2 regions of the Bacillus sp. PK5-006 genome follow, and region 1 is predicted to be linked to the other one. Evidence: a T-box and tRNA genes for the amino acid it is inferred to sense, from the RefSeq annotation. Region 1 holds a T-box; the other holds one or more tRNA genes.
What was found. The T-box of region 1 lies ahead of trpS (tryptophan--tRNA ligase). A T-box ahead of a tRNA ligase gene usually reads a tRNA of that ligase, here a tRNA-Trp.

Region 1 (15,991 bases):
AGTAACGCTTCATTTGTAGTGGAAGCCACTTCAGCTACAAAGATACTATAGTTTCCATACGGATATGGCTGGTGCTTTCTTGTATAGTAGCTGTGTACAGAATGCCCAAATTCATGAGCCAGTGTAAACAAATTATCAATATTATTTTGCCAGTTCATGAGGATATATGGATTTGTACCATAGCTCCCAGATGAATAAGCACCGCTTCGTTTCCCTTTATTCTCATAAACGTCTACCCAGCGATTTTCGAGTCCTTCTTTTAACACGGACACATATTCTTCTCCTAATGGGGCTAACCCTTTCAGCATATAATCCTTTGCTTCATCGTAGGTGAGCTTCATGCCAGCATCTTTCACAAGTGGTGTGTACAAGTCGTAATTGTGCACTTCATCAAGCTTTAATACCTTTTTACGTAATTCAATATAACGGTGTAATAACGGTAAATATTGATGAACTGTATCAATTAGATTGTCATACACTTCTTCCGGGATGCTGTTTCGTGATAATGCTGCTTCTCTTGCCGATTTGTAATTTCGTACTTTTGCATAAAAATTATCCTTCTTAATTGAACCGCTCAGTGTAGAAGCAAGTGTATTCTTATACTGATCATACGTTTTATACACAGCTTTAAAGGCATTCTTTCTCACTTCACGATCATCACTATTTAAAAATGTGATGAAGTTGCCGTGGGTAATCTTCTTTTCCTCCCCATTCTCATCCTTTACAGAAGGAAAAGAAATGTCGGCGTTGTTAAACATACTAAAAGTAGTAGATGAAGATGAAAGTGGTTCAGAGGCCTCCGCTAATAAAGCTTCTTGCTCCTCACTTAAAATATGTGGACGCTCTTTATTAATTTCTTCGAGAGCATGTGAGTACAGTTTTAATTCTTCTTTTTCTAGTATGAATTGCTGCAATTTATCTTCTTGAATCGATAAAATCTCTGGAACAATATAAGCAGATGTACTAGACAGCTGTGTAAATAGATTCGAGGCTTTATCATTTAACGCCTGAAAGGATGAGTTCGTTGTATCTTCATCGTATTTCATGTGCGCGTATGTATAAAGCTTGCCAAGCTTTTCAGAAAGTTGATCCTGAAAGGTTAGGGCTTCATACAGGACATCAGCAGAATGGGCCAGCTTGCCTTTAAACTGAGCCAGCTTCGGAATTTCTTTTTTGACCGCTTCGAATTCCTTGTTCCATGCATCGACGCTTTCAAAAATATCTTCAAGACGCCATTTGTTTTCTTCTTTTACTTCGCTTCTGTCTGGTAGATGATTGTTTTTGTTTTGTGAAGTCATATGAATCCCCCTTGCTTGAGTTGTGTTGAACCAACCTTTCGGAAAGTGAAAGAAATTGGTGTTGTATTTATCTTCTTTGTTTTGAACTATATTTGTCAAATCATATGCAGAAATAAATACCAAACAGACTAAAAAAATGAGAAAAAAGCGTTTCTTTTGATTCAATAGCAGCACCACCTTTTTCTTATCATGATCAAAGTGATGATGAAACATGCTAATGAAATAAGAAAGCATCTCGTTTTAACACTTCATCTAGTGTTCGTATAGGCATTTGATTCGACGATACTTCATAATTACCCTCTTTCGTCATATGTAAAAACCCTTGTCTTACAAGCGCATTTACATATGCAGTGACCACCTCTTTTATTTCTTCTCTTGAAACATCGCCATATCGGAGTTTCACTTCTTTCATTTGCACACATCGATTGATTTCCATCATTAGCTGCTGAATTGTCACTCTTCCGCTTCCTTTTTTCCTCATCATCCAATCATAGAGACACCCCTGCCAAACATACACGGGACTTGTAAAAATATACGCTTCTTGCACTGGAATAAATAATTCAGTTGGCAAGAAAGGGAATGCTGTTTGATGATGCTCATAAAAAATATTTCTCAAACGTTTGCTTTCATTTGATAAAATGCGAGGAGGACGCAACCTAAATTGCTGTATACATTTAATCCATTGTTGGTTTACTTGACGCTTGCTTGAAGGCGGAGATAGAAATGCCGGAATTTCGCGGTATGCTGAAGGTGGTCTGACAGTCATTGCCGCACATATTTTCGTTGATTGAAACACAAGGAATTGATCAAGATGGATGAACTTATTCTGGATCGGGCAGAAAAAAATCAACCGCCTTTCCTCTGATTCCCTTAAAATTCCCCAATGAATGGAGGAGAAAGAAAAAAGCTGGGCAGATTTTCGGTTTAAACGATTTGCCCCTATCATCCATATGGGAAAGAGCCCTGCCTCGCGGAGACCTGCTGTTCTTCTGCGAAGCTCTTGCCGGGAAATATTTGCACATTGAAATTCGATTGCATAGGTTTCATTTCCTATAGAGACGGTCACATCAGGACGCTGATGAATCTTTGACATATACTTTTCCAGCGCCGGTTTATGTCCAAGCCCCTTCAGCCAATTCATAATAGCTTCCTTTCCCGCCTGATGATAAGCCGTTTCGCCAGAGGCTAACGGACATGCTGTCAGCTGTTTATGCGCAAAATGATAGACACGATGCTCCCCTAGCTTTAATTGCACCTCCTCCCTGCACTCAGGACAATAAAATTTGCACGTATTTCTTACATGCTCCAGACGGCTTTTCGATAAATGATGTGTCATTCGGATAAGCTTACCGTTATCCATCATTGCTGTATTCATTCAGTTCGCCCCTCGCTCTTTGATGACCGTATTATAGCTTGTTCGTCTATAAGGAAGCGAAAAGGCAAAATGAATTTTTACCGTGTCAAAAGATGATTTTAATGATCATCTCTTCAGGAAAATTAAAAATCCCCCTTATAGAAAAGGGGGAAAATACAATCTTTATAAAAGTGGTGATAATAATCTTGCTGTTGATTCAAACAGTCTGACCCCCAAAGGTCTCTTTGCAAACTCTTCAGGAACAATTTCATGTGACTGCTCTAAATCACCTAAGAAATCGTTGACGAGCTTCTCGGTGCTTTTTGTTTTATAGAGGAAGGCATTCACTTCAAAGTTCAAATGAAAGCTTCTCATATCCATGTTTGCCGTTCCTATCGAAGCCAGCTCGCTATCCACAATAATAAATTTACTATGCATAAAGCCTTGATCATACTCGTACACCTTTGCCCCTGCGTCAAGAAGCTCCGGGAAGTAAGAACGAGACGCATGGAAAACAATCCGTTTATCTGGATTCTTTGGAGCAATAATCCGTACATCTACTCCGCTCAATGCGGCAATTTTCAATGCGGACAAAATATCATCATCCGGCACAAAATACGGTGAAGCGATCCAGATGGATTTTTTGGCGGAGATGATCATGGAGAAAAAGAGATTTTTAATGACCTCCCACTGCTTGTCAGGCCCGCCAGCAATCATTTGTACGCCTTCTGTTGTACTCTCAAGGTGGCTGAAATCTTTGAAATAGTCCACACCAGAGCATCTTTCATTCGTCATATAATACCAATCCTGCATGAAAATCTGCTGGAGGTCACGAACAGCTTCGCCCTTAATCATCAAATGAGTATCACGCCAGAATCCATATTGTCTGCTTCTGCCCATGTATTCGTCTCCAATGTTAAGCCCGCCGACAAATCCCACTTCCCCATCAATTACGACAATTTTTCTATGATTTCGGAAGTTGATTTTATTATTTAAAAGGGGGAGCCTTACTGGTAAAAACGGAACGATCTGAACGCCAGCCTTTTCTAGGTCAGCAATATATTGACGAGAAAGTTTTAAGCTTCCTACATCGTCATATAAAAAGCGGACAATCACGCCATTTTTCGCTTTTTCAATGAGAATGTCCTTTAATTCTTGGCCAAGGTCATCGTGGCGGAGAATGTAATATTCTAAATGAATGTGATGTGTTGCTTTTTTAATCTCTTCAAAAATATGAGAGAATGTTTCTTCACCATTGGTTAAGACTTTAGAGGACGTGCGATATGTAATAGGAGTATGTCCAAGTCTGTGGGCCAGCTTAAATAAGAGCTGCTGATGATCACCCATATGCGTCATTTTTTCAATTGCTTCTCTATGGATATTTTCATCTTCCTGGATTAACTTCTCGTCCAATACCGCCTTCTTTTCAAACAGTCGGCGCTTTTTAATATTGCGTCCAAAGAAAATGTAGAACAAAAAGCCGAATAACGGAAAGCTGCCAAGCAGGACAAGCCATGTAATCGTTTGAGACGGATTCCGGTTCTCCAAGAAAATAACAAATCCGATGAAAATAATCGATAAAGTAAATAGAACACTGACAGAACTTAATACACTTACCGCTAAATCACCGGCAATCAATTGGATGATTAAATAAGCACCTATCGTAATGATTAGAAAAAATAGAACTTTGACTACATTTCTCATTTCATTTTTCTCCTTGCCGATCTCTTTATTTACCTATTCATTCAGATAAAAAAGCCGATTCCTCTATAGAAATCGACTTTTTGTTAGTTACGAGAAGTGCTGTTGAATCGTTTCAAGGGCATTCCCTTCGATAATCAGCTGACCGTATTCTTTCAGTCTGTAGATGCTGACCACTGATTCATGAGCATATTCAAGCAAAATGCTGAGCTTATTTTCCACTTGCTCATCTGACAAATCCTCGTGGAAGTCAACATATAGATAATAACGGTTTTCAAACGAATATAAACTTGTGGTAAAATCCTGCATATTTAATTGAGAAAGTGCAATCAAATCTTCAAAGTCATCCATTTTCAACACGAATTGAAGTTGAAGTTTTTTGTCCTTCTCATTATGGTCTTCTTGATCTTGCTCTTCTTTATGAAAATCATCAAGCAGTGCGTCTAAGCTTTCTTCATCTGTTTGATCTTTTTTATCTTCTGGAATCGGCAATTCGAGCTTTTGTCCATCTTTAGAAAGTTGGGCTTTTGTCACGACAATTTCAAGACCTTTATCAAGTGCCTGTACTTGAATCCAAAGCGGCCCCTCTACTGCAAATTCTTCTTCTTCGTGCACTTCGTCCATTACTTCCCAAAACAGCTCTTCACTGCGCTCACGATTATACCAAATCTCTTCACGGTCAAATCCGCGATCTTCAATATCACCGTAGGAAATATAAAATTTTACTGTATGTTCATTTATTCTTTCGATTTCCATTTTGCCAACCTTCCCTTCTATATAAGATGTTGAAGGGACATACAAGCTCCCAATTAATAGTACTTTACTACACTTTACCCGTTCCGTCTACATGTTAACCGTTTAAAGAATTGAGGTATTGCTTCGTACTGTCTATTTTATGATAAAACATGAATAAAAGAAATAAAAACGCATTTTTTGCAGAGAAAACTTGCAGAAACATATATTTGAATTGTCCTCATATATTGGTTGTACGAGCTCTATTAGGACAAGAGGTGAAATAGATGGAAACAGAGTGGATCGTATCCTTACTGATGATTATTGGCATAGACCTGATTTTAGGCGGAGATAATGCGCTCATCATTGCGATGGCCAGTCGCAGTTTATCACATGACAAACGCAATAAAGCCATTTGGATCGGCACTCTTTTGGCCGTTCTGATGAGAATTACAATGACGGGTGCCGCAGTTTATTTATTGACTATCCCTTATTTGCAGTTTATTGGCGGTCTTTTTCTCCTTTATATAGGATACAATCTGTTAATTGAACAAAAGAAGGAATCCATTCGGATTAAGAGCAGCGGCTCCCTTTGGCGTGCGGTTCAAACCATTGTGATTGCCGACCTCTTTATGTCACTTGATAATGTCATCGCAGTTGCAGGTGCAGCAAAAGGCAATATGCTTCTGACCGCGTTTGGCCTCATGATTTCTGTACCGATTATTATTTGGGGAAGCAAGCTGATTCATGCAGCTTTAACCAAATTTCCGTTTCTTTTATACGGAGGAAGTGCGCTCTTGGCCTTTACAGGCGGCGAAATGATTGTGCGTGATGTGAAATTGACTGAATTTATGGCACAGCATGCCACGCTTGAACTGATGCTTCCGTTTTTAACCGTCATAGCGGTCATATTAGCCAGCCTTTTTTACGAACAAACGGCTGAAAACAAATAAAAAAAGCTGCCAAATGATCGGCAGCTTTTCGTTTTTCTATTAGTTAGCAAGTCGCTGAGCTTCTCTTAGTTGGAATGTACGAACCGTTCTTGGTAAGAAACGTCTAATTTCATCTTCATTGTATCCAACTTGTAGTCTTTTTTCATCCAAAATAATTGGACGACGCAGAAGACCTGGATGCTCATTGATTAGTTTATACAATTGTTGAAGCGGCATTGTCTCAACATTGACATTTAGTTTTTGGAATACTTTTGAACGTGTTGAGATAATTTCATCTGTACCGTCTTCTGTCATTCGAAGAATTTCTTTGATTTCATCGATTGAAAGAGGCTCAGAAAAAATGTTTCTCTCTTGATAGGGGATATTGTGCTCTTCTAACCACGCTCTTGCTTTTCTACATGATGTACAGCTTGGTGATGTGTATAATGTTACCATAAATCTTCACTCCTCAATTTGTAGAATGAATATTGATCTGTATTCTTAAATTAAAATTGTTCTAAATAAGTAATCTTTATAGTGATTATACTATAAAAAAGTAAGTGTGAACAGATTTTCTTGCAATTTTTGTGACAAAAACTAGACAATTTCATTCATTTTGTGGTGCTGCTTGATGTCTGAACATTCTCATTTAGTCGAGATGATCGAAAATATTTTTTTGCTTTCTATTTTCAATGATCTTCAATACATCATCAACGTCCTCATACGATTGTCCATACCATTCTTCATCTTTATACGTATGGATTCGTTCATAGGTCTTCCTCATGGCTTCCATGATCTCTTCCTCATGATTTGTAAGAGGCGACCAATAAAGAATTTCCATGCGGTTCACTTCATTAGTTGCAAGTGACCTGCGTTTATAACCGATTGATTCTGCATGCTTGAAGTGCTCTCTTTGGTAAAACTTTAGGCGTTTTGCAGTATCTGCATCATCTTCATCTACAGGCTCGACCTCAAGCAAGATCGGTTTCTTTTTTTCCTTCAGCTTATGAATAAGCTTTGACCCGAGGCCTTCACCTCTTGCATCTTTGGAAACAAATAAATAATCAATAAAGATGAAAGAATCAAATTCGGCGTACATCATCACATGATGAGGTCCTTCCTCCTTATGATAAATATCACTTCTTTCCTTTAATAAAGCTTCCATATGCTCTTTTGACTTCATTTCTTCTATCGGGAAGTATTCACTGAGCTTTTCATACCAATTCATGGATCTGCTCCTTATGCTATAGTTAAGAACCACTTCCTTAGATATTCCCGATTTCCTGCTATTTAAACGCCTGTACTAGTAAGACGCAGCAAAGTCTAAAGTAGTTTCACTTTTTTTCAATTAACGCAAAAAAAGTTTTATAACGAACGATTCATGACGAGTTGAATGCAGACAAACAGGATAAGTGTCATCGCAATTTGAAGCATGATGAAATAAAGATATTTTACGCGCCGTGCTTCTTGCTTCTGACCGCTTGTCTTTCGGTTAAGCATATATTCCACTGAAAAAGTCACAATCCCAATGAGCACCATAAACGCGAGCATCCACTTTCCTCCGTTTGGTTTTCTGAAAAAAGACGTTGAAAAAAGCATAAATACAATGAGAACATGAAGCAATGAATAACGAAAGGTTTTCCAATTTAACATTTGATTTCCTCCGGTATCTGCTTGTACTTAACTAAAAATTACCATCATCTTGTTTTTTTGTAAAATAAAAAAAGAAGCACTGACTTAGCAGTGCTTCTTCGTTCTTATGATTGTTTCGCCTGTAGCTCTTTGAACTCTTCCTCTGTGCAGCTCACAAAGTGACCTGGCTTCACTTCACGGAACTCGGTGTTTGTTCCTTTGTGAACAGATGGATCATACTTGATTCGTTTGCGGTTACGCTCATAATCAGGATCTGGAAGCGGAATCGCAGACAGCAATGATTTTGTATATGGATGAAGCGGGTTTTCGTATAATTCATTCGCTGGTGCCAGCTCAACCAATTTTCCGAAATACATCACGCCGATACGATCGCTGATGTATTTTACCATGGACAAGTCATGGGCAATGAATAAGTACGTTAAACCTTTTTCCTCTTGAAGCTCTTTCAATAAATTGACGACCTGCGCTTGGATCGACACGTCTAATGCAGAGATTGGTTCATCGGCGATGATGAAATCCGGCTCTACTGCTAATGCACGTGCAATTCCGATACGCTGCCTTTGACCGCCTGAGAATTCATGCGGGTATCTGTTCGCATGCTCTTTGTTCAAGCCAACAGTTTCAAGTAATTGGTACACACGCTCTTTACGCGCCTGTTTTGTTTTTGCAAGGCCATGAATGTCGATGCCCTCTGCAATAATGTCAAGCACTGTCATTCTAGGGTTGAGTGAAGCATATGGATCTTGGAAGATCATCTGCATTTGACGGTTGAACTCAAGCATTTTTTGTCTTGATTTCTTCCCGTGTACATTTTCTCCCTTATAAAGAACTTCACCATCTGTCGCATCATAAAGTCTAATGATCGAACGGCCCGTAGTGGATTTACCACAACCAGACTCACCTACAAGACCAAGCGTTTCACCTTTGTAAATATCAAATGAAACCCCATCAACTGCTTTCACAGTTCCTCTTGCTGTATGGAAATGCTGTTTCAAATTTTTGATTTCTAACAGTTTTTCTGCCATGCTATTCACCCTCTTTTACTAATACAGGTTTTTCGTAGCTACCTTCTAGTTCACGCATTCTCGCCTTTACAGAAGCAGGCGGTTCAACTTTAGGTGCATTCGGATGAAGTAGCCATGATTTCACATAATGCGTATCTGATACTTTGAACATTGGCGGTTCTTGTTCAAAGTCAATTTTCATTGCATAATCGCTGCGGAGTGCAAATGCATCTCCTTTCGGCGGGTTTGTCAGATCTGGTGGTGTTCCTGGAATGGCAGTCAGCTTTCCTTCATCTCCGCCATCTGTGTCAAGACTCGGCATGGATGCTAAAAGTCCCCATGTATACGGATGCTTAGGATTGTAGAAAATTTCATCGACAGTCCCTGTCTCCACAATCTGTCCTGCATACATAACAGCTACACGATCAGCGACGTTGGCAACAACACCTAGATCATGCGTAATAAAGATAATCGAAGTGTCAACCTTTTGCTGAATTTCTTTCATTAATTCTAAAATTTGTGCTTGAATTGTTACATCAAGTGCAGTCGTCGGCTCATCGGCAATCAGCAGCTTTGGATCTGCTGCAAGCGCCATGGCGATGACAACCCTTTGTCTCATCCCGCCACTAAATTCGTGCGGATATTGTTTAATTCTTTTTTCAGGCATTGGAATTCCAACGAGCTCCAATAGTTCAATGGCTCTTTTTTCAGCCGCTTCTTTTGAAATTTGTTCATGCTTGAACAGCACTTCTGTAATTTGTTTCCCGACTTTCATCGTTGGATTCAAAGATGTCATCGGATCTTGGAAGATCATTGAGATATCTTTTCCTCGAATGGTTTGCATTTGTTTCTCAGTTTTCTTGACAATATCTTGGCCATCAAACAGGATCTGTCCACGCTTGAAATAACCCGGCGGCATCGGAATTAATCTCATGATCGCTTGTGATGTCACACTTTTACCAGAGCCAGATTCACCTACAATAGCAAGTGTCTCGCCTTTATTTAAGTGGAAGTTCACACCACGAATGGCTTGAACCTCTCCACCATATGTTTTAAATGAGATTGCAAGGTCTTTCACCTCTAGAATACGTTCACGTTCCATCCTAATCACTCCTTATTTACGCAACTTCGGATCTAAAGCGTCTCTTAGTCCGTCTCCAACCACGTTAAAACCAAACATTGTAATACAGATAAATGCGGCTGGGAACCATAATCTCCAAGGGTAGTACGTCATGGCTGGAATTCCGTCAGACGCCATTGTTCCCCAGCTCGCTAACGGAGCCGGTACACCAAGCCCTAGGTAGCTTAGGAATGCCTCTGTGAAGATAGCAGAAGGAATCGTTAATGTCATCGTCACAAGAATTGGTCCCATTGAGTTTGGAATTAAGTGTTTAAATAAAAGTCTAGATGTTTTCGCACCTAATGTTTGTGCTGCAAGAACGTATTCTTGACTCTTTAATTGTAAAACCTGTCCCCGAACAATACGTGCCATGTTAATCCAGCCTACGACTGTCATGGCGAGGATAATCGTTAATAATCCTTTTGGCAGAACAACCATCATTAAGATAACCATTAATAGTGTTGGAATTGCCCATAAAACGTCTGCGATACGCATCATTACTTCATCTGTACGGCCGCCTTTGAACGCAGCAATACTTCCCCAAATAATACCGATGATCACGTCAAGGACCGCTGCAGCAAGACCGATGAAGATCGAAATTCTTGCCCCGACCCATGTACGGACAAACATGTCACGTCCTAAATCATCTGTACCAAACCAGTGCTCTTTTGAAGGCGGCTGGTCAGCATTCAGCAAATCGGTCGTGGAGTAATCATATTTAGAAAACATCGGAACAAAGATGGCCAGCATCACAATAATAAAAATGATTGTAAGTCCAACCATTGCAAGTTTATTGGCACGGAAGCGAAGCATGGCATCCTTCCATAAAGATAGACTAGGTTTAGAAATTTTTTCAGATTCTGCTGCGTCAGCTGTCGCAGGCACAAATAAATCTTTTCTCATCTCTTCCATGTGTTAGACCCCTTTCTTCGCCTTCGTCAGTTTAATTCTAGGATCGATAATACCGTAGAGGACGTCAACGACTAGAATACTGATTAATAGAATAATACTGTAGAAGACTGTAACACCCATGATGACGGTGTAATCACGGTTTGTAATGCTTGTGACAAAGTGAGAGCCTAATCCAGGGATACCAAAAATCTTCTCAACGACAAAACTACCTGTTAAAACTGAAGCAGCCATTGGTCCCATGTATGTGATAACAGGTAACAATGCGTTTCGGATGGCGTGTTTGATCGTCACAGCAGATTTTGTTAATCCTTTCGCTCTAGCCGTTCTAATGTAGTCACTATTTAGTACTTCAAGCATACTTGACCGTGCAAGTCTAGCGATAAATGCCATTGGCATGAAGGAAAGTGCAATAGAAGGTAGTACGGTGCTTGCCCAAGACTCCCATCCTGCAACTGGGAAGATCGCTATAATACTTGCCTCAGATGCAAATACATATTGTAGTAGCGCCGCTAAAATGAAACTTGGAACTGAAATTCCAAAGATCGTTAAAATGGCAATCGTATAGTCTTGCCACTTGTTATGATAGAGCGCTGCAAGGACCCCAAACAATACACCAAATGCTAATGCGAGGAGAATTGCCTCAATTCCGAGGGTAAAGGAAACGGGGAATCCAGAACTGATTAAGTCATTTACAGTTTGTCCTTTATATTTAAATGAGGGACCAAAATCTAATGTTGCAACTGAACCTAGGTAGCTTACATATTGAACAAATAAGGGCTTGTCCAATCCGTAGTGCTCGTTTAGGTTTGCTTCAATTTCAGCAGGAAGTTTCTTCTCACCAGAGAATGGACCACCAGGTGCTGCCTGCATGAGAAAGAAAGTTGCAGTTACAATAACAAACAGTGTGATTAAAATATATATTAATCGCTTACCGATATATTTAAGCAACGGAATTGCACCTCCATGATTTTACAACAATTTCTCTAATCAGCAAGAAAGGTATATGGAGAGACATCCTCCATATACCTTAAGATCCTTGCCGTAGATCTCTTACACTATGACTCTTACTTTTCGAAATGTGCCCATTTGTATTGAACATCACCTAGTCCAGATACAACTACACCTTTAAGTTTTGGATCTTGTACCCAAAGCTGAGTGTAGAAGTAAATTGGTGCTACAGGCATATCGTTGATGATGATTTCTTCTGCTTTTTTCAGCATTTCTTCACGCTTCGTTTTATCTGTTTCTTTTGCAGAATCATTCAACAATTGTTTGTACTCTTTGCTTTCCCATCCAGTGTCGTTGTTTCCACCGTCTTTATCTTTGTAAAGCTCAAGGAAGTTCACTGGATCGTTGAAGTCACCTAACCAGCCCATACGTCCGATTTGGTAGTCTCCGCTGTGGATTTTGTCGATGTATACGTTCCACTCAGAGTTATCAAGTTCAACTTTCACACCTAAATCTTTTTTCCACATTTCTTGAATTGCTTGTGCAATCTTTTGGTGGCCTTCATCTGTGTTGTAAGAAAGTTTCAATGTTGGAAGATCAGAAACAGACTTATAACCTAATTCTTTCGCACCTTTTTCAAGAAGCTTTTTAGCTGTATCTACATCATGATCTTTGAAGTAGCCAGTTTTGTTATCTGTGAAACCTTCCATTGTTGGTGGAACGATTGCCATTGCTGGAACTTGTTCACCTTGCGTAATTTTGTCAACGATCGCTTGACGGTTGATTGAGTATGCAAGGGCCTTACGGATGTTTGCATTGTTCAAAGGTTTTACTTCTGTGTTGAATTTGTAGTTATAGATACCAGCGATCGTCTGGATTTTCAGACCGCCCTCTTTTTTCAATGTTTTTAAAGACTCAGTTGGAAGGCTTCCAGTCGGAGAACCAGCCCAGTCAAGCTCGCCTTTTTTGAACATGCTAAGTTCAGTGTTTGTATCTTTGATCATAGACATGTTGATTTTTTTCAATTTCACAGTATCTTTATCCCAGTATTCATTGTTCTTTTCAAGCGTGATCGAACCGCCATGTTTCCATTTAGAAAGAACGAATGGTCCGTTAGATACGTAGTTTTCACCAGCATTTGTGTACCAGTTTTTATTCTTTTCAGCCACTTTTTTGTTGACTGGCATATAAGTATAGAATGCAGTTAGTTCAGTAAAGAACGGTGTTGGGTTCTCTAGCTCAACTACAAGCGTTTTGTCGTCTTTAGCTTTAATGCCAACATCAGCAACTTTCGCTTTCCCTTTGTTTGCTGCTTCAGCACCTTTAATATAGTAAAGCTGGTAAGCATATTGAGATTCATTTTTAGGATCTAATGCCCATTTCCAAGCATATTCAAAATCTTCTGCTTTTACAGGGTCACCATTAGACCATTTTGCATCACGAAGTGTGAATGTATAAGTTTTACCATCAGCACTTGTTTTGATATCAGAAGCCATTGCATTTTCTGGCTTTCCTTCAGCGTTAATTCTTGTTAATCCCTCAAAAGTCTGACGGATGACACTACCTGAAGTTGAATCATTTGCCAATCCCGGATGTAGAGAAAAAGGCTCAGTGGAGATATTCACATTTAATGTTGTTTTAGCCTCTCCAGAACTGCTCGTGCTGTCGCCTGATTTGTTTCCGCTGAAACCACAAGCGCTTAATACAAGTGTGAAAATAAGCATTAAAGTAACAACAGACCAACGCTTTTTCAACTGTATTCCCCCTTATAATATGTTTTTAGTTCAAAGGTCTCGATAGAAGATGAGATTCAGATTTAAGAAATAGCGTAAAAAAGTCCCTAAATAGCTTACTTTCTATTTCTTTTGTTTTTTCTGAATTTTCACTATGTAAAGAGCCTAGCACAAACGTGTGAACAAATTCATTATAATGAATAGAATAATTTATTGCAATATCAATTTCATATATTTTTTAAAAACGTAAATGGGGATAAAGAGGGATTTTTATAAACTAAAGTCTCAATCACTTCAACAAATTAAAGCGTAAATTGATTAAAATAATTTAACAAATTCAGCAGGAATAATGTTTTATACATATAATTAATCATCCTTTTTTAAAAGATTCTGACAGATATTTAGTATTTTATCTAAAATTTTAAGTGTCAATAGGCATGATGAGAAGGTCACATAAAGGCTTCGTGACTTTTTCATGGTCATCCTTTATAATAGATAGACATATTGTTGCGATGAAAAAGAAGAGTACATATATTCACCATTTACAGAGAGTCTGCGGCCGGTGTGAGCAGATAATGGCATGTATGGAATGGGCTTTGGAGCAGCTAACCGAACACTTCTAAAAAAGTGAGTAGGCTTAGACGGAGCAGTCTCCGTTATCAACGTCTTGAGTGATTTCTATGTGAAATAACAAGGGTGGTACCACGGTTCATTCGTCCCTTTTCTGTTGAAAAGTGATGGGTGGGCCTTTTTATATTGAAGAAAAGAGGTTTTAGTATGACAAAGAAGACAATTTTTTCAGGCATTCAGCCGAGCGGTTCTGTCACATTAGGGAACTATATTGGAGCAATGAAGCAATTTGTCGATTTGCAGCATGACTATAATGGCTATTTTTGTGTCGTCGATCAACATGCGATTACAGTGAGTCAGGACCGATTAGCTCTCCGTCAAAATATTAGAAGCTTAGCAGCTCTTTATTTAGCTGTTGGTCTTGATCCAGAGAAAGCGACATTGTTTATCCAATCAGAGGTACCTGCTCACGCCCAGGCAGGATGGATGCTTCAATGTGTTGCTTATATTGGGGAATTAGAAAGAATGACCCAATTTAAGGACAAATCAGCTGGTAAAGAAGCAGTTGTTTCAGGCCTATTAACGTATCCCCCATTAATGGCTGGCGATATCTTATTATATGGTACTGATTTAGTCCCTGTTGGAGAAGACCAAAAGCAGCATCTTGAATTGACTAGAACGCTCGCTGAACGCTTTAACCGAAAGTACAATGACATTTTCACTGTGCCTGAAGTGAAAATTCCAAAAGAAGGCGCGCGGATTATGTCTTTAACAGATCCAACGAAAAAAATGAGCAAATCTGATCCGAACCAAAAATCTTTCATTACCTTATTAGATGAACCAAAGCAGCTTGAAAAGAAAATTAAAAGTGCTGTGACGGATTCAGAAGGCATCGTCAAGTATGACAAAGAGAACAAGCCTGGAATTGCCAACTTGCTGACGATTTATTCTGTATTAGGCAACATATCCATTGCAGAGCTGGAGCAAAAATACGAAGGAAAAGGATATGGTGAGTTTAAAGGAGATCTTGCGAACGTTGTCGTTGATGCTTTAAAACCAATTCAAGATCGATACTATGAACTCATTGAATCAGACGAGCTTGACCGTATTCTAGACGAAGGTGCTGAAAAAGCAAACCGCGCAGCAAACAAAATGCTGAAAAAAATGGAGAATGCGATGGGTCTTGGCAGAAAACGCAAATAAAAAAAGCTTGCAGCACGACTCGCTGCAAGCTTTTTCTAATTTACTTTTGATTCGTTTTCCATTTCCCAAAGTTTTTCGAAAAATGGCTGTCCTTTAATCATTTTTTCACAGAAGGCTAAATGATTCTCTGACCACCCATCAATCGTTTCATTGTAAAGCATGTTCCAAATCTCTTCGAATGACATTCGTTTGATTTGGTTGTACATGCGCGGGTTCCATTCCGTATACCAATACGCAATCTCCGCCCTGTTTTGGAGCCCCTTTAATTGATCGAGCGCCATAAACATCAACTGTTTCAGCTGTCTTTCTTTTCTCGTTAATCCGCTGATATGCTGCGGCGGCAGTGATAGAATGTGGTACTCCTTCGTCGATTCAAGACTGTCCTTAGAAAATTCATATTCCTCTGCTTTCACATCTTTCACCATTTCATACACCAATTGCTCCTGCCTTGGGATCAAGCGGCTTTTTCTCACTGGAATGGAATACCCGATCGTATCTACAGCAATGATTCGAATGCCGTCTGTGACCACAAAGCAATACTCTAATTTACGGCGTTCATGATTTTTTCGAATATATGATTTCTCAAATACAGACTCTAGCAGCGTCTTCGGCAGCTCTGAAAGATCATTCTCTATGTAATCAAACAAAGGGCTCTGCACCTTAAGTAAAGGCACTTGATCTAACAATTCAACGCTGTCCTCCTTACGCCACTCATGAAAATGACACACATTGTAGCCATTTTCTTCCCCTTCAAACCAATTCACCCATACGTCATGAAGAAATAACATAACCAATCCCTCACTTTATAAAAACTGTTGTCCACAGTATGGG
Region 2 (15,991 bases), 250 kb from region 1:
ATCCTTTCTTATTCAAATAAAAAAAGGCTCTTCACTCATGCTTGAGTGATAGAGCCTTCGGTTGACCGATCAGCCATTCTTGTTCGTGTTTTCAGTATGCTCATGTTAATACACACTATTCCTACCTGTCAACTATATTTATTGTTTTTTCAGATTTATCTAAAAAATGATTGACCGAGCAGGGAACAAGATTTATAGTCTTATTAAATATTTCTTATCAAAACAGTTGGTTTTATCTAACAAAAGGAGGATACACACATGTCAGAAGAACGTCCATTTCGTTTAGAAACAAAAGCCATTCACGCAGGTCAGGAACTTGATTCAGCGACCTATTCAAGAGCCGTACCTATTTACCAAACGAGCTCCTTTGGTTTTAGAGACAGTGAGCATGCAGCGAATTTATTTGGTCTTCAGGAACCGGGTAATATTTATTCACGTATTATGAACCCTACAAATGACGTATTTGAAAAGCGTATCGCTGAGCTTGAAGGTGGAATTGGTGCACTTGCTGTTTCTTCTGGACAAGCAGCGACGACTTATTCTATTTTAAACATTGCAGGAGCCGGAGATGAAATCGTTTCCTCAAGCAGTCTTTATGGCGGCACCTACAATTTATTTGCCCATACACTCAAAAAACTTGGAATTACAGTAAAATTCGTCGATTCATCCAACCTTGAAGAACTCGAAGCGGCGATCACAGACAAAACAAAGGCAGTGTATGCAGAGAGCATTGGGAATCCAAAAGGCGACATTTTACATATTGAAGCCATCTCAGCCATTGCACACAAGCATCATATCCCGCTTATTGTGGACAATACACTCGCCAGCCCTTATTTATTAAGACCTATCGAGTTTGGGGCAGACATTGTCGTCCACTCAGCGACGAAATTTATTGGCGGTCATGGTACATCAATTGGCGGTGTCATCGTTGATAGCGGCCGATTCCCTTGGGCTGACAGTGAGAAGTTCAAAGGACTGACTGAACCAGATCCAAGCTATCACGGTCTGACATATACAGAAGCGATTGGAGAAGCGGCTTATATCACAAAAGCACGAGTACAGCTATTACGTGATTTAGGGGCAGCTCTGTCGCCATTCAACTCATTTTTACTTCTGCAGGGCTTAGAAACATTACATCTTCGTCTTGAGCGGCATAGTGAAAATGCCTTGAAAACAGCACAATTCTTACAGGATCACCCTCTTGTCGATTGGGTAAGCTATCCGGGCCTTGAAAGTCACGAATCATATGAGCTTGCTCAAACCTATTTACCAAAAGGACAAGGCGCAATCCTCACATTCGGTATTAAAGGTGGACGCGAAGCAGGTAAAAGGCTCATTGATTCTGTGCAGCTTTTCTCCCATCTCGCAAACGTGGGTGATTCAAAATCCCTCATTATTCACCCTGCCAGCACAACGCATCAGCAATTAAGCGAAGCAGAACAAAAAGCGACAGGTGTCACACCAGAGCTCATTCGTTTATCTGTTGGAACAGAAGCGATTGAAGATATTCTTGCAGATCTTGAACAGGCGATTACAAAAAGTCAGTCTGAATGACATAGAAAAAAGCACACGGCTGTGTGCTTTTTTATTGTTTATTAATGATTGAGTAATCGAATGTCTTGGAAAGGATAAAATACAAATGAGGTAGTTCCTTGAATATCACGCTTTGTAAAAAGACCTAAGCCGTTGCGGCTGTCCATTGAATTTTGGCGATTGTCCCCCATGACAAAGTACTTTCCTTTTGGAACAGTCAGAGGGCCAAAATCAGGTGTCAGCAAAGTGCCATCTGCAGCTGCTTTCTTTTTGTTTGACGCTAAGTAAGGCTCCGCCACTTTTTTTCCATTAACATATAGCTGATCATTTTTCATTTCAATTTTATCACCAGGTAAACCAATCAATCGTTTGACATAATGAGTGCTGCGGTCTTCCCCATCAAGAACAATGATCTGTCCCCGTTTATAATCACCGAAATAATCAACCGTTTTATTCACAAACACCCGCTCTGTATCATGCAATGTCGGATACATGGAAGATCCTTTGACAATGTATGGCGCGAATAAAAAGTTCCGAATGATAAAAACAGCAATAAATGCGATTAAGATGGCTTTGATCCAGCCCCATAATTCTGATTTCTTTTTTTGTGTTTTTGTATTTGTTGTCATAAGCTCCTCCTGAATTCCCCAAGGACGAAATGTGTGTCACCAGCTGCCAGCCGGCGTCACGCTTGTTTCTCCCTAAATATAAACATATTTTGCCAACAAATCAAGCGAAGAGAGAGAAAAAGGCAAGCACCTTTCTGTGCTTGCCCAAAACTCAGTTAGTTAGCAGAAGAATCCGCTTCTTTTTCTTTGTTTGCTTTACCATAGAAATAATCCGATGGATTCACTGGTTTGAAATCAGATAACTTATGGAATCGAAGAAGATCCCTATAGAGCACTTTATCTGAAAGACTTAACTGATTATCAACACGGGCTTTAATCGCCTCTGTCTTTTTATTTTGTTTCACCACTTTACCCGTTTTCGTATCATAAACGGTATTATCGACAAGTGTGTATTTCGGTGTCACATAGTTTCCATTACGGAAGGCAACAGTCTCATCATGCTTTTTAGAGAATAAGTCTGTTCCAAAATTCACGAATTCATTTGAATCGATACCTTGTAAGTGAAGAAGTGTTGGCATAACGTCGACTTCACCACCATACGTATGGTTCACGCCGCCCTTCTTACCAGGAATACGAATCATGAGCGGAACACGCTGGTTTTGTGCATTTTGATAAGGAGTAATTTCTTTCCCTTGAATTTCACTCATTGCACGGTTATGGTTCTCAGAAATACCGTTATGGTCACCATATAATAAAATGACTGAGTCTTTATACATACCTGATTTTTTCAAGTCTTTGAAGAATTGCTCTAATGACTCATCTAAATATCTTGCTGTTTGGAAATAGTTATCGACTGTTTTATCGCCAGTTGTTGCCTTAGCGATTGTCGCATCTTTTTCATCTAAATTAAATGGATAGTGATTTGTCAGTGTCATTAAATGTGCATAAAATGGCTTTTTCATTGATTCTAGCATTGGAATTGATTCTTTGAAGAACGGTTTATCCTTCAGACCCATATTCACAAGGTTTTCTTCATCCATGTTGTAATAGGAAGCATCAAAGAATTGATCAATTCCCATATGTTTATAAATCGTGTCACGGTTCCAGAAAGATTTATAGTCCCCGTGAAGTACTGCACTCGTATAGCCTGCTTTTTGATCTAGGATGGCAGGTAGTGATTGGAAGGTATTTTCACCCTTTGTCACAAATGCTGCTCCCTCTGGCAAGCCAAACATACTATTATCCATCATCAGCTCAGCATCTGATGTCTTCCCTTGACCAGTCTGATGGAAGAAGTTATCGAAATACGTAAAATCATCTTTCCCATGAGCCAGTTTGTTTAAAAATGGAGTCACTTCTTCTCCATTTAATTTGTAGTCAATTAAGAAAGACTGGAAGCTTTCTAAATGAATTTTAATAATGTTTTTGCCTTTTGCTTTACCAAAATACTCTGCATTTGGCTTCGCATAGTGAGAGGACGTATAGTTCACAACATCCGTTAAATCTTCACTGCTTGCATTGGCTACCTGTGTTGCGTTTTGTGCTGCTTGTACCCCATCATAAATTGTATAGTTATAAACACCTAAGTATTTGACAACATACTTATGATCAAAGGTTCTCGTTAATAATTCTGGACGATCCTTTTCAGCCAAATGAAGGTTTACAAAGAACAGTCCAATACCTGCAGCTACAATCAGCAGTGCAAACGTCTTTTTCATTTGGAACTTCTTCACTTCTGGTCTCCAAATGACAATCGCAATCAAAATGATAATATCAAGGAAGTATAAAAGGTCATGCGGCTTAATGCTTGCTAGCACACCGCCAGTCATGCCTCCCCCAAGATTTCCTGCCTGCTTCATTGTTGAGAAAGTCAAAAAGTCATCAAAGAAACGGTAATACGCTACATTTGCATATAAAAGTGCGGTCATAATAAAATCAATAACAATTAAAACAATGGCAGATTTACGCCCCTTCAAAAAGAGAGCAAGTCCAAAAAACACGATGGCTGAACTAAATGGATTCAATAAGAGAAGCCCCTCTTGAAAAGAACCTTTTACTCCTAAATTAAAGTCCATTTTGTAGGCTGTGTACGATTTAGCCCAGAATAAAAGGACAGCCAAAACAAAAAAGCTATATTTGTTTGCAAATATTTTTTTCATAAAACCTCTTCTTTCTTATCATCGTTCTGATATAAATGAAATCATAAAAAATTTACATTCATTTTGCAAATGTAAATCTTCTTCGCCAAGCATGCCGATGCTCTGTCTCCGCCGGATACATGCGCTCCTTTAATATAACGAATGAGAGGCATCATAAGTTTCAAAAAAAATACGAGTAAATAAAAGGAAAAATATCCATTTACATTAAATTTACGCACACTTCATGTTTTAGTGGATGAAGAAGGTTTTGTAAATCACTCAGTATTACTTTACTTTTTTCATCTATTCGTGTCAAAGTAATTATAAAGAAAAGGAAGAATCACCTAGGCTTTTCGACTCATTTACCCAAATTTATACAAAATTCGATCCATGCTTCTTTTATTGTGACTCAACCTCCATTAATCCATGTACCTCCCTAAAAAAACAGTTTTAAACAAAAAAAGCTTGATTTCCCCTACTGATGTGCGGTGTGATAAAGAGGTAGAACTTGATCACAACACTTATATGCTCATAACAAAAAAATCAGGCTGGAGGACATCACATGAAGATTAACAAACAAATCAACACTTTTGAAGAAAGATTTTCAGAAGATGTAGTCACTATCATTGCTGTTACAGGACCTTCTGGCGTAGGGGCAGGAAAAGCAGGACAGGAACCTCTTTGGACCGCTTCTATTCCACTGATTGCTTGGAAAGAAAACGGTCATATTATAACCGAAAATGTAAGACTTTGCTGGCTAACAGATGACGAAGGATTAAGAGAAAAACAGGCACAATTACATAAAGAATCAATCGTTACACTTCAGGTTCGAAAAGGCGAAGGTGAATTCATGCTTGTATCTTTGATCAATACAGACACAAAGGATCAAGCGCTTCAAGAAATTTTAGAAGAAGCCCAAAAGCCTGTGTATTATCATGATGACATACTTGGAACCTTTGAGTTAGTAAAAGGACTAGACTTATTTGAAAAAACGATCCAATGGAGCAATGAAGAGTGCCTTCTCTACTTCAACCTCGAAGAAGATGAAAAAATAAATGACTCTCTTCGAACAGCAAACCGACTCATGCAAGAGCAAGCCAAATGGGATTCTTCTATTAAATCATTTGCCGCGAATCAGCTGATAGATCTAGCAAAGGATTGGCAGGAACAAGACGAATCAGCTGAAAAGCAAGAAGAACTCACACTGAATCAATTTATGAGCCGCATTTCACTTGAAAGCCTGCATGTTTACCCTGAGGGAGAGTTTGAAGTCTACTATCATGACGGTGATTTATTTTGGGGTCATGTCATTATTGTCACAGGAAATATAAAGGGCACATTTCATGATGCACACATTGCAGGCTAAAGGCTGGAGGAATAACCCATGGAAATCAAAGCTTTTCAAGAATTAAATCTAATCGGGAAAACGCCAGCCATCGCCAAAATTGGCGGCTTCCGTCCTGATCCAGCTGTACACAGCTGGTTTGCAGGTCATTTTTTCATCGATCCTCATCAAGGCTGGCCGACAGATCAAGATGGAGCCATGATTCCGATTTTACAAATTTATTTACCAGAAGTGCCAGGAGGAATGAACGGCTTCAATGAATGTAAGCTGATTCAAATTTTTCTTAATCAGAAAACACTTCCGATTGATATCACCAAAAACGGAGAAGGCTGGAAGCTCATTGAATATGCATCAATCGAAGATTTAGAAGTAGCTGAAACTCCTGAAGAAGTGAGAGGGCTCAAAGCCTTTCAAATCCAATGGAACGAAAATGAGCAAAGGGACTTCCCTTGCTGGGAAGAAGCATGGTCATACGTCGATTTATCAGAAGTCAACGAAAGTGAAGAAGCGACAAACCACTTCTTTAATCAATACACAAATTATTCGTTCACAAAAATCGGTGGATATGGGGCGTATATTCAATCCCCGCCCCATCAACAACAAGGCGAATTCATGCTGCAAATCGCCTCAGAAGAAAAACCTCGTTTCATGATTGGTGATAACGGCACGATGTATTTCTATTATGACAAAGAATCAAAAGAATGGTTTATGCACTGGGATTGTTTTTAACGTTTATTGAATGAAACCTTGCCTTCTCCTAAGCGTAATGAATAACAATGAAAGGAGGAAGCAAAATGGGATTCATTTTAGACATCTGTTCACTTGCTGTGTATATCCCTTTTCTACAAGTGGATGAAGAGGATATCTCGAGGAACGCAGCACATCTCAAAAAATATTACTGGTTTCAAACACTATTACATGATCAAACTTGCAGAGAGCTCATCATTTATGATCCCGATGTTCGACGTGTCATAGGCAAGTTTAAAACGGAGAAACTCCATAAGAAGCGCTACAACTTAAGATGCGAACGTAAATTACTGCAAGCATTACAACGCGCAATGTAAGCTGACAACAAGAGCCGCACTTTCCTGTGGCTCTTTTTTATCAATTGAATCGTTCCTTTTGAAGAAAACATTTGACGCCTGGACAACTCTCCCCGTATATTATGTATAAATCCATCTTTTTCAAAGAAAAGGAGGCCTCACATGCGCTTGTTTAAGAACTGGAGAAAAAAGCAGCCTGCACAGCAAATCACTTCAGAAAAGCAAGAAGACAGCATCCCAATCGACTTCTCCACACTTCCCTTTGGCACAGACACCGTCGATGATTTTTTGTTCAATCTAGACCTGACCTCCAAGCTCATAGATCCCTATAAAGAAACAGATACGAACAAGCTTACCTAGATCTTCGTAAATCCTCATCCAATACTGGATGATTTTTTTATACTCAATGAAAGGTGTATCCAATGAAAACATATTATATCGTCAGACACTGCCAAGCAGATGGACAATCTAAAGATGCAGCTTTAAAACCACAAGGCATCACTCAATCTCATGAACTGGCACAGTTTTTTTCCAGCATTCATCTCAATCAAATTATCTCAAGTCCTTATAAACGAGCGATCCAAACTACTGAGCCACTTGCTCATGCAAAACAGCTCGAGATAAAAATCGATCAGCGCCTCTCTGAACGTGTATTAAGCAGCAAACCAATAGACGATTGGTATGAGAAACTAAAGCTCAGTTTTACAGACTTACATATGACCTGTGAAGGCGGAGAATCGAGCCAAGAAGCCATGAATCGTATTGTAGAAGCACTCCACGAACAAATAAAATTAGAAACAGATCATACCCTATTCGTCACACATGGCAATATCATGAGCCTGCTTCTTAAACATGCCGATCCAACGCTTGGATTCGAGGAGTGGAAGAAACTAAGCAATCCAGATGTCTATACCCTGAGATATTTCAAACCAAATCATGTAGAAATAGAACGAATATGGCATAAATAAACGGCAGAATGAACTCTGCCGTTTTCTCATCTATTGCTGATAATAAAAGGACTCTACCCACTCATACGGTTTCTTACGCTCCGCACACCATTTCATAAAGCCCCTTGTCTCCGTCTGCTGAAACGTCATCCAGTCCGTTAAAAGCTGGTCATAATAGACAGCTTGTTTTTGAACATTCGTACGAGTTCTTTGATCTTGAATCAGCATCATAACACGTTCAATCCCTTGAATTCTCTCTTGATCCTTCTCATAGGTGCTTAAATAAAGATCTTCATGTATATGATGAAACGAATACCACAATGCCGATAAATAGACTTCACAAATTTGAACAATCACACGCTGCTCACTTCTGCCTCCAAGCTCTAGCGCTTTCAATAAATAGGGCAGCCCTTCTCCCTGATGTACAAACAAACCTTGCCAGCGATACGGTCTCACATCCAATGGATCAACATTCTCCCACGTTTGAAAAACAGGCTGGATTACCCCATTTACCAGCGGATACACAAGCAGATGATGACCATCCTCAAACCGTTCAATCCACTCAAACAGCCAAGCAGCAAATTCCCGCTGTACTTCAAAATCGTTCTCTTTCATCTCTTCAATAAAGGCCTGAAGAACGTTTAGCGCATCTTTACGCAGACCCTGTTCTTTTCTCACACAGTACTGTCTAAAAAGAGGATAATCATTTACTCCCTCGTCTTGAATGATAGCCTGTAATATCGTCTTCGTTTGCATGATCACAACGCCGCCTTTTTACATCCATTCTTTTCTATGTTCATGAATAAATTGAATGTCTTTTTGATAATGTTCAAGATGTCCTTCTTGAATCATGTTTTGAAAAGCGATATCCCCCTCACTCGCTTTTCGTTTCATATACTGACATAATCCTTCTAAACGCAGCAGCACCATATCCAAATAATCTTCTGCTATTTCCTCACCATAAGCTTCAAAAAACAGTTTCACTCTATGCTTTATCTGGTATGCATGGTCTAATGAATGATAGTTCACGATGTCTCCTATTTTGGTGCGAAAAAACCTACTGATAGGTACACATGTATACAAAGTATATGCGATATCCCAAAGTCTTGGACCAGGAGCAGCTACATCAAAATCAATGATACCCACTGGTTTTTCATTATTGAAAATGATGTTGTACATTGCAAAATCATTATGGCACACAACCTCTATTTCGACAGGCGTATTGTCCATTCGTTCCCAATCGTCTGAAATGGGAAAATCACGAACAGCATCATGATACAGTCTAAGCATTCTCGCTATTTCTTTTAAGGCATGGTGAGAGCACATGTATTCTTTTAAAGGATCATGACCGGCTACGCCTTCAATGAAGGACAATATCTCTCTACCTTGTTCATCAATCCCTAAATACCTTGGAGCATAGGAGAAATTCTTTTTTTCTAAATGCTGTAGCAGCTTTCGTATATTGATATTGTCTGGCTTTACTTCTCGGCGAACCGTATCTCCCGAACGATATACGTTCGAGACATTTCCACCTGTCAATAACTCTTCATGATCATTTTGTTTTTTCATAAATTCTCCCCTTAAACTGGGTCACCATGTTGATGTCAGCTAAAGATGTGTATGTACCCACAAATATTCATTTAGTTACTCAAAGGTAGTACAACTGTTTTAAGTGAATGTGCTGCTCCATTTTGTTTCCTTACATGGTTAAATGTATCTTATCAAATGTTGCAAATCATCTAAAGATTATTCTGCTAAAAGAAGTACATACTCATTATGTTCTATAGGTTTCTATTTTTATCTAAACAACTCATTTAAACCACAAAAAAACGTTTTACCACGAGGGTGAAACGTTAGGTTCATGGTAAAACCAATCATGAAACTTTTAATAGATACCGGTGGCCGGGGTCGAACCTGCACTCCGTGATAAATTATTCCAAAAAGGCAAGGTATACCTTCTTAAAGTAAAGCACACGTTAATGAATTAAGAATTAAAGCTCTTCCTGATATATTTCTGATTTTATCGGCTTTAAATTCAAAGGTATTTTAAACTCATGAATACTTTCAATATGATGAAAAAAATGCTCGATATCGTCATAATCCATTGACCATTCTTCTACCACCTTTAACTTTTTTAACTCGCTTGTTGGTTTAAATAAAAATTCACAGTGTAGTTGTTCCATGTGAGAATAATCATCTTTTTCATAAACTGTAAACTGACGTACAAAGTCAAAATGAAATAGTTCCTCTCCTGTAAAATCATAGACACCACACTGAAATAAAATTTCTTTATCTTCTTCGCCCTCAACTGTCTCCTTTGAAAAAGCCTTAAATGTTTCCCAAACCTTTTTTATATCATCGGTATCTTCACCAATGCTATCTTTAAAATAACGTTCAGCATTTTTAACCGTAATCATGACAACACCTCTTATGTACAATTTATATCCAATCCTTCTTCAATTATCCTGCCTCTTTAGTTTAATCATAAGGTAACCATCAATAAAGTAAAAGTAATCTCCTTAATATGTTCCTCTGTCATATCGTAAGGCTTTAATTCAGCAATACTTATTCCTTTTGCTGTTAGGGAATTAAGAAACGCCTTAAAAATTTATTACTCACAGTCCTAAACAAATAATTCAATAGCTTCCCGAAATGATTCAACATAAGACTTAGTTTCCTTTTCTAAAATTGCCAATTCACCTTGGTCTAAAATATTTTTACGTCTTGCCATTTAGCTAGGTCCCCTTTCAGCAGTGAACACGATTTGAAGTAATTTTGCGTGTGAAAAATCAGCTAAAAAACAAATAAAAAACGCCCTCCTACAATTTGTAGAAAGACGTTTTAAACGTTGATATTCCTTAATTCTTCTGTGATTGACGATAATAAAGAATATCTAAAACTAGATACCGGTGGCCGGGGTCGAACCGGCACTCCGTGAGGAACACGATTTTGAGTCGTGCGCGTCTGCCAATTCCGCCACACCGGCATGATCATTAAAGAGCGCATCTTATATTAAAAAACAATGGTGCCGAGGGCCGGACTTGAACCGGCACGGTAGTCACCTACCGCAGGATTTTAAGTCCTGTGTGTCTGCCAATTCCACCACCCCGGCAGTCTTTTCAAAAAAGGCGACACCCGGATTTGAACCGGGGATAAAGGTTTTGCAGACCTCTGCCTTACCACTTGGCTATGCCGCCATTATTGGAGCGGAAGACGGGATTCGAACCCGCGACCCCCACCTTGGCAAGGTGGTGTTCTACCACTGAACTACTTCCGCATATCAACTGGGCTAGCTGGATTCGAACCAACGCATGACGGAGTCAAAGTCCGTTGCCTTACCGCTTGGCTATAGCCCAATAATAAAATGGGGCGATTGATGGGAATCGAACCCACGAGTGCCAGAGCCACAATCTGGTGCGTTAACCACTTCGCCACAACCGCCATAGATGTAATGAATTATAAAATATAATTGGCAGGGGCAGTAGGAATCGAACCCACACCGGAGGTTTTGGAGACCTCTGTTCTACCGTTAAACTATGCCCCTATGAAAACAAAAAATGGTGGAGGGGGGCGGATTCGAACCGCCGAACCCGGAGGGAGCGGATTTACAGTCCGCCGCGTTTAGCCACTTCGCTACCCCTCCACTTTTGAAAAACAGTGCCGGCAAGAGGACTTGAACCCCCAACCTACTGATTACAAGTCAGTTGCTCTACCAGTTGAGCTACACCGGCAAATAGTGGTGGCTCGGGACGGAATCGAACCGCCGACACACGGATTTTCAGTCCGTTGCTCTACCAACTGAGCTACCGAGCCAAGTATTCTTTTGAAAAATGGCGGTCCGGACGGGACTCGAACCCGCGACCTCCTGCGTGACAGGCAGGCATTCTAACCAACTGAACTACCGGACCATTTTGGTTGCGGGGGCAGGATTTGAACCTGCGACCTTCGGGTTATGAGCCCGACGAGCTACCGAACTGCTCCACCCCGCGACGATATAAAAGATATGGTGGAGGATGACGGGCTCGAACCGCCGACCCTCTGCTTGTAAGGCAGATGCTCTCCCAGCTGAGCTAATCCTCCGAATAAAAAATGCTGGTGTGTATTCTATAAAAATGGTGACCCGTACGGGATTCGAACCCGTGTTACCGCCGTGAAAGGGCGGTGTCTTAACCGCTTGACCAACGGGCCCTTTATTATGTAAATTGTGGCGGAGAGCAAGGGATTCGAACCCTTGAGACGGGGTTACCGCCTACACGATTTCCAATCGTGCTCCTTCGGCCACTCGGACAGCTCTCCAAATTGGCTCCGCAGGTAGGATTCGAACCTACGACCGATCGGTTAACAGCCGATAGCTCTACCACTGAGCTACTGCGGAATGAAGAAAGCCTGGCGATGTCCTACTCTCACAGGGGGAAACCCCCAACTACCATCGGCGCTGAAGAGCTTAACTTCCGTGTTCGGTATGGGAACGGGTGTGACCTCTTCGCCATCATCACCAGACAATTTAGTGACAAAAGATATTATACTATGTATTGAAAATAAATCAAGAGATATTTTAAAAATGTTCTCTCAAAACTAGATAACAATGTCCATGCTTCACATTAGAATATAGGTTAAGTCCTCGATCTATTAGTATCTGTCAGCTCCACGTGTCACCACGCTTCCACCTCAGACCTATCAACCTGATCATCTTTCAGGGATCTTACTTCCTTGCGGAATGGGAAATCTCATCTTGAGGGGGGCTTCATGCTTAGATGCTTTCAGCACTTATCCCGTCCGCACATAGCTACCCAGCGATGCCCTTGGCAGAACAACTGGTACACCAGCGGTGCGTCCATCCCGGTCCTCTCGTACTAAGGACAGCTCCTCTCAAATTTCCTGCGCCCGCGACGGATAGGGACCGAACTGTCTCACGACGTTCTGAACCCAGCTCGCGTACCGCTTTAATGGGCGAACAGCCCAACCCTTGGGACCGACTACAGCCCCAGGATGCGATGAGCCGACATCGAGGTGCCAAACCTCCCCGTCGATGTGGACTCTTGGGGGAGATAAGCCTGTTATCCCCGGGGTAGCTTTTATCCGTTGAGCGATGGCCCTTCCATGCGGAACCACCGGATCACTAAGCCCGACTTTCGTCCCTGCTCGACTTGTAGGTCTCGCAGTCAAGCTCCCTTGTGCCTTTACACTCTGCGAATGATTTCCAACCATTCTGAGGGAACCTTTGGGCGCCTCCGTTACATTTTAGGAGGCGACCGCCCCAGTCAAACTGCCCACCTGACACTGTCTCCCTGCCCGATAAGGGCAGCGGGTTAGAAGGTCAATACAGCCAGGGTAGTATCCCACCGATGCCTCCACCGAAGCTAGCGCTCCGGTTTCCAAGGCTCCTACCTATCCTGTACAAGCTGTACCAACATTCAATATCAGGCTGCAGTAAAGCTCCACGGGGTCTTTCCGTCCTGTCGCGGGTAACCTGCATCTTCACAGGTACTATAATTTCACCGAGTCTCTCGTTGAGACAGTGCCCAGATCGTTGCGCCTTTCGTGCGGGTCGGAACTTACCCGACAAGGAATTTCGCTACCTTAGGACCGTTATAGTTACGGCCGCCGTTTACTGGGGCTTCAATTCGCACCTTCGCTTACGCTAAGCGCTCCTCTTAACCTTCCAGCACCGGGCAGGCGTCAGCCCCTATACTTCGCCTTACGGCTTCGCAGAGACCTGTGTTTTTGCTAAACAGTCGCCTGGGCCTATTCACTGCGGCTTCTCGGGGCTTTAACACCCTAAGAAGCACCCCTTCTCCCGAAGTTACGGGGTCATTTTGCCGAGTTCCTTAACGAGAGTTCTCTCGATCACCTTAGGATTCTCTCCTCGCCTACCTGTGTCGGTTTGCGGTACGGGCACCTCTCACCTCGCTAGAGGCTTTTCTTGGCAGTGTGGAATCAGGAACTTCGCTACTAAATTTCGCTCGCCATCACAGCTCAGCCTTTACGGGAAACGGATTTGCCTATTTCCCAGCCTAACTGCTTGGACGCGGATATCCAATACCGCGCTTACCCTATCCTCCTGCGTCCCCCCATTGCTCAAATGGTGAGGAGGTGGTACAGGAATATCAACCTGTTGTCCATCGCCTACGCCTTTCGGCCTCGGCTTAGGTCCCGACTAACCCTGAGCGGACGAGCCTTCCTCAGGAAACCTTAGGCATTCGGTGGACGGGATTCTCACCCGTCTTTCGCTACTCATACCGGCATTCTCACTTCTAAGCGCTCCACCAGTCCTTCCGGTCTGGCTTCACAGCCCTTAGAACGCTCTCCTACCACTGTTCGTAAGAACAGTCCGCAGCTTCGGTGATACGTTTAGCCCCGGTACATTTTCGGCGCAGAGTCACTCGACCAGTGAGCTATTACGCACTCTTTAAATGGTGGCTGCTTCTAAGCCAACATCCTGGTTGTCTAAGCAACTCCACATCCTTTTCCACTTAACGTATACTTTGGGACCTTAGCTGGCGGTCTGGGCTGTTTCCCTTTCGACTACGGATCTTATCACTCGCAGTCTGACTCCCAAGGATAAGTCATCGGCATTCGGAGTTTGACTGAATTCGGTAACCCGGTAGGGGCCCCTAGTCCAATCAGTGCTCTACCTCCGAGACTCTTACCTTGAGGCTAGCCCTAAAGCTATTTCGGAGAGAACCAGCTATCTCCAGGTTCGATTGGCATTTCACCCCTACCCACACCTCATCCCCGCACTTTTCAACGTGCGTGGGTTCGGGCCTCCATTCAGTGTTACCTGAACTTCACCCTGGACATGGGTAGATCACCTGGTTTCGGGTCTACGACCACGTACTCATGCGCCCTATTCAGACTCGCTTTCGCTGCGGCTCCGCATCTTCTGCTTAACCTTGCACGGGATCGTAACTCGCCGGTTCATTCTACAAAAGGCACGCCATCACCCGTTAACGGGCTCTGACTACTTGTAGGCACACGGTTTCAGGATCTATTTCACTCCCCTTCCGGGGTGCTTTTCACCTTTCCCTCACGGTACTGGTTCACTATCGGTCACTAGGGAGTATTTAGCCTTGGGAGATGGTCCTCCCGGATTCCGACGGAATTTCACGTGTTCCGCCGTACTCAGGATCCACTCTGGAGAGAACGACATTTCAGTTACAGGGCTGTTACCTTCTTTGGCGGGCCTTTCCAGACCTCTTCGCTTATATCATTCCTTTGTAACTCCGTATAGAGTGTCCTACAACCCCAAGAGGCAAGCCTCTTGGTTTGGGCTGTTCCCGTTTCGCTCGCCGCTACTCAGGGAATCGCATTTGCTTTCTCTTCCTCCGGGTACTTAGATGTTTCAGTTCCCCGGGTATGCCTTCTCATACTCTATGTATTCAAGTATGGATACTACTCCATTACGAGCAGTGGGTTTCCCCATTCGGAAATCTCCGGATCAAAGCTTGCTTACAGCTCCCCGAAGCATATCGGTGTTCGTCCCGTCCTTCATCGGCTCCTAGTGCCAAGGCATCCACCGTGCGCCCTTTCTAACTTAACCATTTCTTACTTTAGAAAGAATCACTATGTGTGATGAACTTTGCATTGCATTCAATGTGAATGTATTACTTATTGTTATCTAGTTTTCAAAGAACAATCCTGTCTCGCTAGAGACATGTTTTGAAGGAATGATCCTTCAAAACTAAACAAGACGAAAACGCACGCTGCTCCATATATCCTTAGAAAGGAGGTGATCCAGCCGCACCTTCCGATACGGCTACCTTGTTACGACTTCACCCCAATCATCTGCCCCACCTTCGGCGGCTGGCTCCATAAAGGTTACCTCACCGACTTCGGGTGTTGCAAACTCTCGTGGTGTGACGGGCGGTGTGTACAAGGCCCGGGAACGTATTCACCGCGGCATGCTGATCCGCGATTACTAGCGATTCCAGCTTCACGCAGTCGAGTTGCAGACTGCGATCCGAACTGAGAACAGATTTATGGGATTGGCTAAACCTTGCAGTCTTGCAGCCCTTTGTTCTGTCCATTGTAGCACGTGTGTAGCCCAGGTCATAAGGGGCATGATGATTTGACGTCATCCCCACCTTCCTCCGGTTTGTCACCGGCAGTCACCTTAGAGTGCCCAACTGAATGCTGGCAACTAAGATCAAGGGTTGCGCTCGTTGCGGGACTTAACCCAACATCTCACGACACGAGCTGACGACAACCATGCACCACCTGTCACTCTGTCCCCGAAGGGAAAGCCCTATCTCTAGGGTTGTCAGAGGATGTCAAGACCTGGTAAGGTTCTTCGCGTTGCTTCGAATTAAACCACATGCTCCACCGCTTGTGCGGGCCCCCGTCAATTCCTTTGAGTTTCAGTCTTGCGACCGTACTCCCCAGGCGGAGTGCTTAATGCGTTAGCTGCAGCACTAAG

Region 2: it encodes a tRNA-Trp, which carries the amino acid that the T-box ahead of trpS (tryptophan--tRNA ligase) is inferred to sense. The anticodon was not compared.

Annotation. Positions count from the first base shown of each region.
Region 1 is NZ_CP096414.1:2,548,616-2,564,606, forward strand. It holds gene pepF (oligoendopeptidase F) at 1-1,298, opposite strand, end outside; gene M1D84_RS13290 (competence protein CoiA) at 1,513-2,673, opposite strand; gene cls (cardiolipin synthase) at 2,836-4,356, opposite strand; gene mecA (adaptor protein MecA) at 4,444-5,109, opposite strand; gene M1D84_RS13305 (TerC family protein) at 5,373-6,038, shown strand; gene spxA (transcriptional regulator SpxA) at 6,078-6,473, opposite strand; gene M1D84_RS13315 (GNAT family N-acetyltransferase) at 6,667-7,245, opposite strand; gene M1D84_RS13320 (hypothetical protein) at 7,383-7,670, opposite strand; gene M1D84_RS13325 (ABC transporter ATP-binding protein) at 7,775-8,695, opposite strand; gene M1D84_RS13330 (ABC transporter ATP-binding protein) at 8,697-9,776, opposite strand; gene M1D84_RS13335 (ABC transporter permease) at 9,789-10,706, opposite strand; gene M1D84_RS13340 (ABC transporter permease) at 10,710-11,654, opposite strand; gene M1D84_RS13345 (peptide ABC transporter substrate-binding protein) at 11,771-13,408, opposite strand; T-box leader at 13,891-14,111, shown strand; gene trpS (tryptophan--tRNA ligase) at 14,165-15,160, shown strand; gene M1D84_RS13355 (YjbA family protein) at 15,196-15,948, opposite strand.
Region 2 is NZ_CP096414.1:2,794,001-2,809,991, forward strand. It holds gene M1D84_RS14485 (homocysteine synthase) at 259-1,554, shown strand; gene lepB (signal peptidase I) at 1,596-2,162, opposite strand; gene M1D84_RS14495 (LTA synthase family protein) at 2,318-4,261, opposite strand; gene M1D84_RS14500 (DUF2262 domain-containing protein) at 4,803-5,606, shown strand; gene M1D84_RS14505 (DUF1963 domain-containing protein) at 5,625-6,314, shown strand; gene M1D84_RS14510 (hypothetical protein) at 6,380-6,649, shown strand; gene M1D84_RS14515 (hypothetical protein) at 6,791-6,988, shown strand; gene M1D84_RS14520 (histidine phosphatase family protein) at 7,051-7,596, shown strand; gene M1D84_RS14525 (hypothetical protein) at 7,627-8,331, opposite strand; gene M1D84_RS14530 (phosphotransferase) at 8,350-9,144, opposite strand; gene M1D84_RS14535 (hypothetical protein) at 9,567-9,992, opposite strand; tRNA gene M1D84_RS14540 (tRNA-Leu) at 10,480-10,561, opposite strand; tRNA gene M1D84_RS14545 (tRNA-Leu) at 10,599-10,687, opposite strand; tRNA gene M1D84_RS14550 (tRNA-Cys) at 10,702-10,772, opposite strand; tRNA gene M1D84_RS14555 (tRNA-Gly) at 10,778-10,852, opposite strand; tRNA gene M1D84_RS14560 (tRNA-Gln) at 10,860-10,931, opposite strand; tRNA gene M1D84_RS14565 (tRNA-His) at 10,941-11,016, opposite strand; tRNA gene M1D84_RS14570 (tRNA-Trp) at 11,046-11,119, opposite strand; tRNA gene M1D84_RS14575 (tRNA-Tyr) at 11,134-11,218, opposite strand; tRNA gene M1D84_RS14580 (tRNA-Thr) at 11,234-11,306, opposite strand; tRNA gene M1D84_RS14585 (tRNA-Phe) at 11,313-11,388, opposite strand; tRNA gene M1D84_RS14590 (tRNA-Asp) at 11,407-11,483, opposite strand; tRNA gene M1D84_RS14595 (tRNA-Met) at 11,488-11,564, opposite strand; tRNA gene M1D84_RS14600 (tRNA-Val) at 11,580-11,655, opposite strand; tRNA gene M1D84_RS14605 (tRNA-Glu) at 11,689-11,763, opposite strand; tRNA gene M1D84_RS14610 (tRNA-Ser) at 11,781-11,871, opposite strand; tRNA gene M1D84_RS14615 (tRNA-Asn) at 11,876-11,950, opposite strand; rRNA gene rrf (5S ribosomal RNA) at 11,960-12,075, opposite strand; rRNA gene M1D84_RS14625 (23S ribosomal RNA) at 12,185-15,115, opposite strand; rRNA gene M1D84_RS14630 (16S ribosomal RNA) at 15,298-15,991, opposite strand, start outside.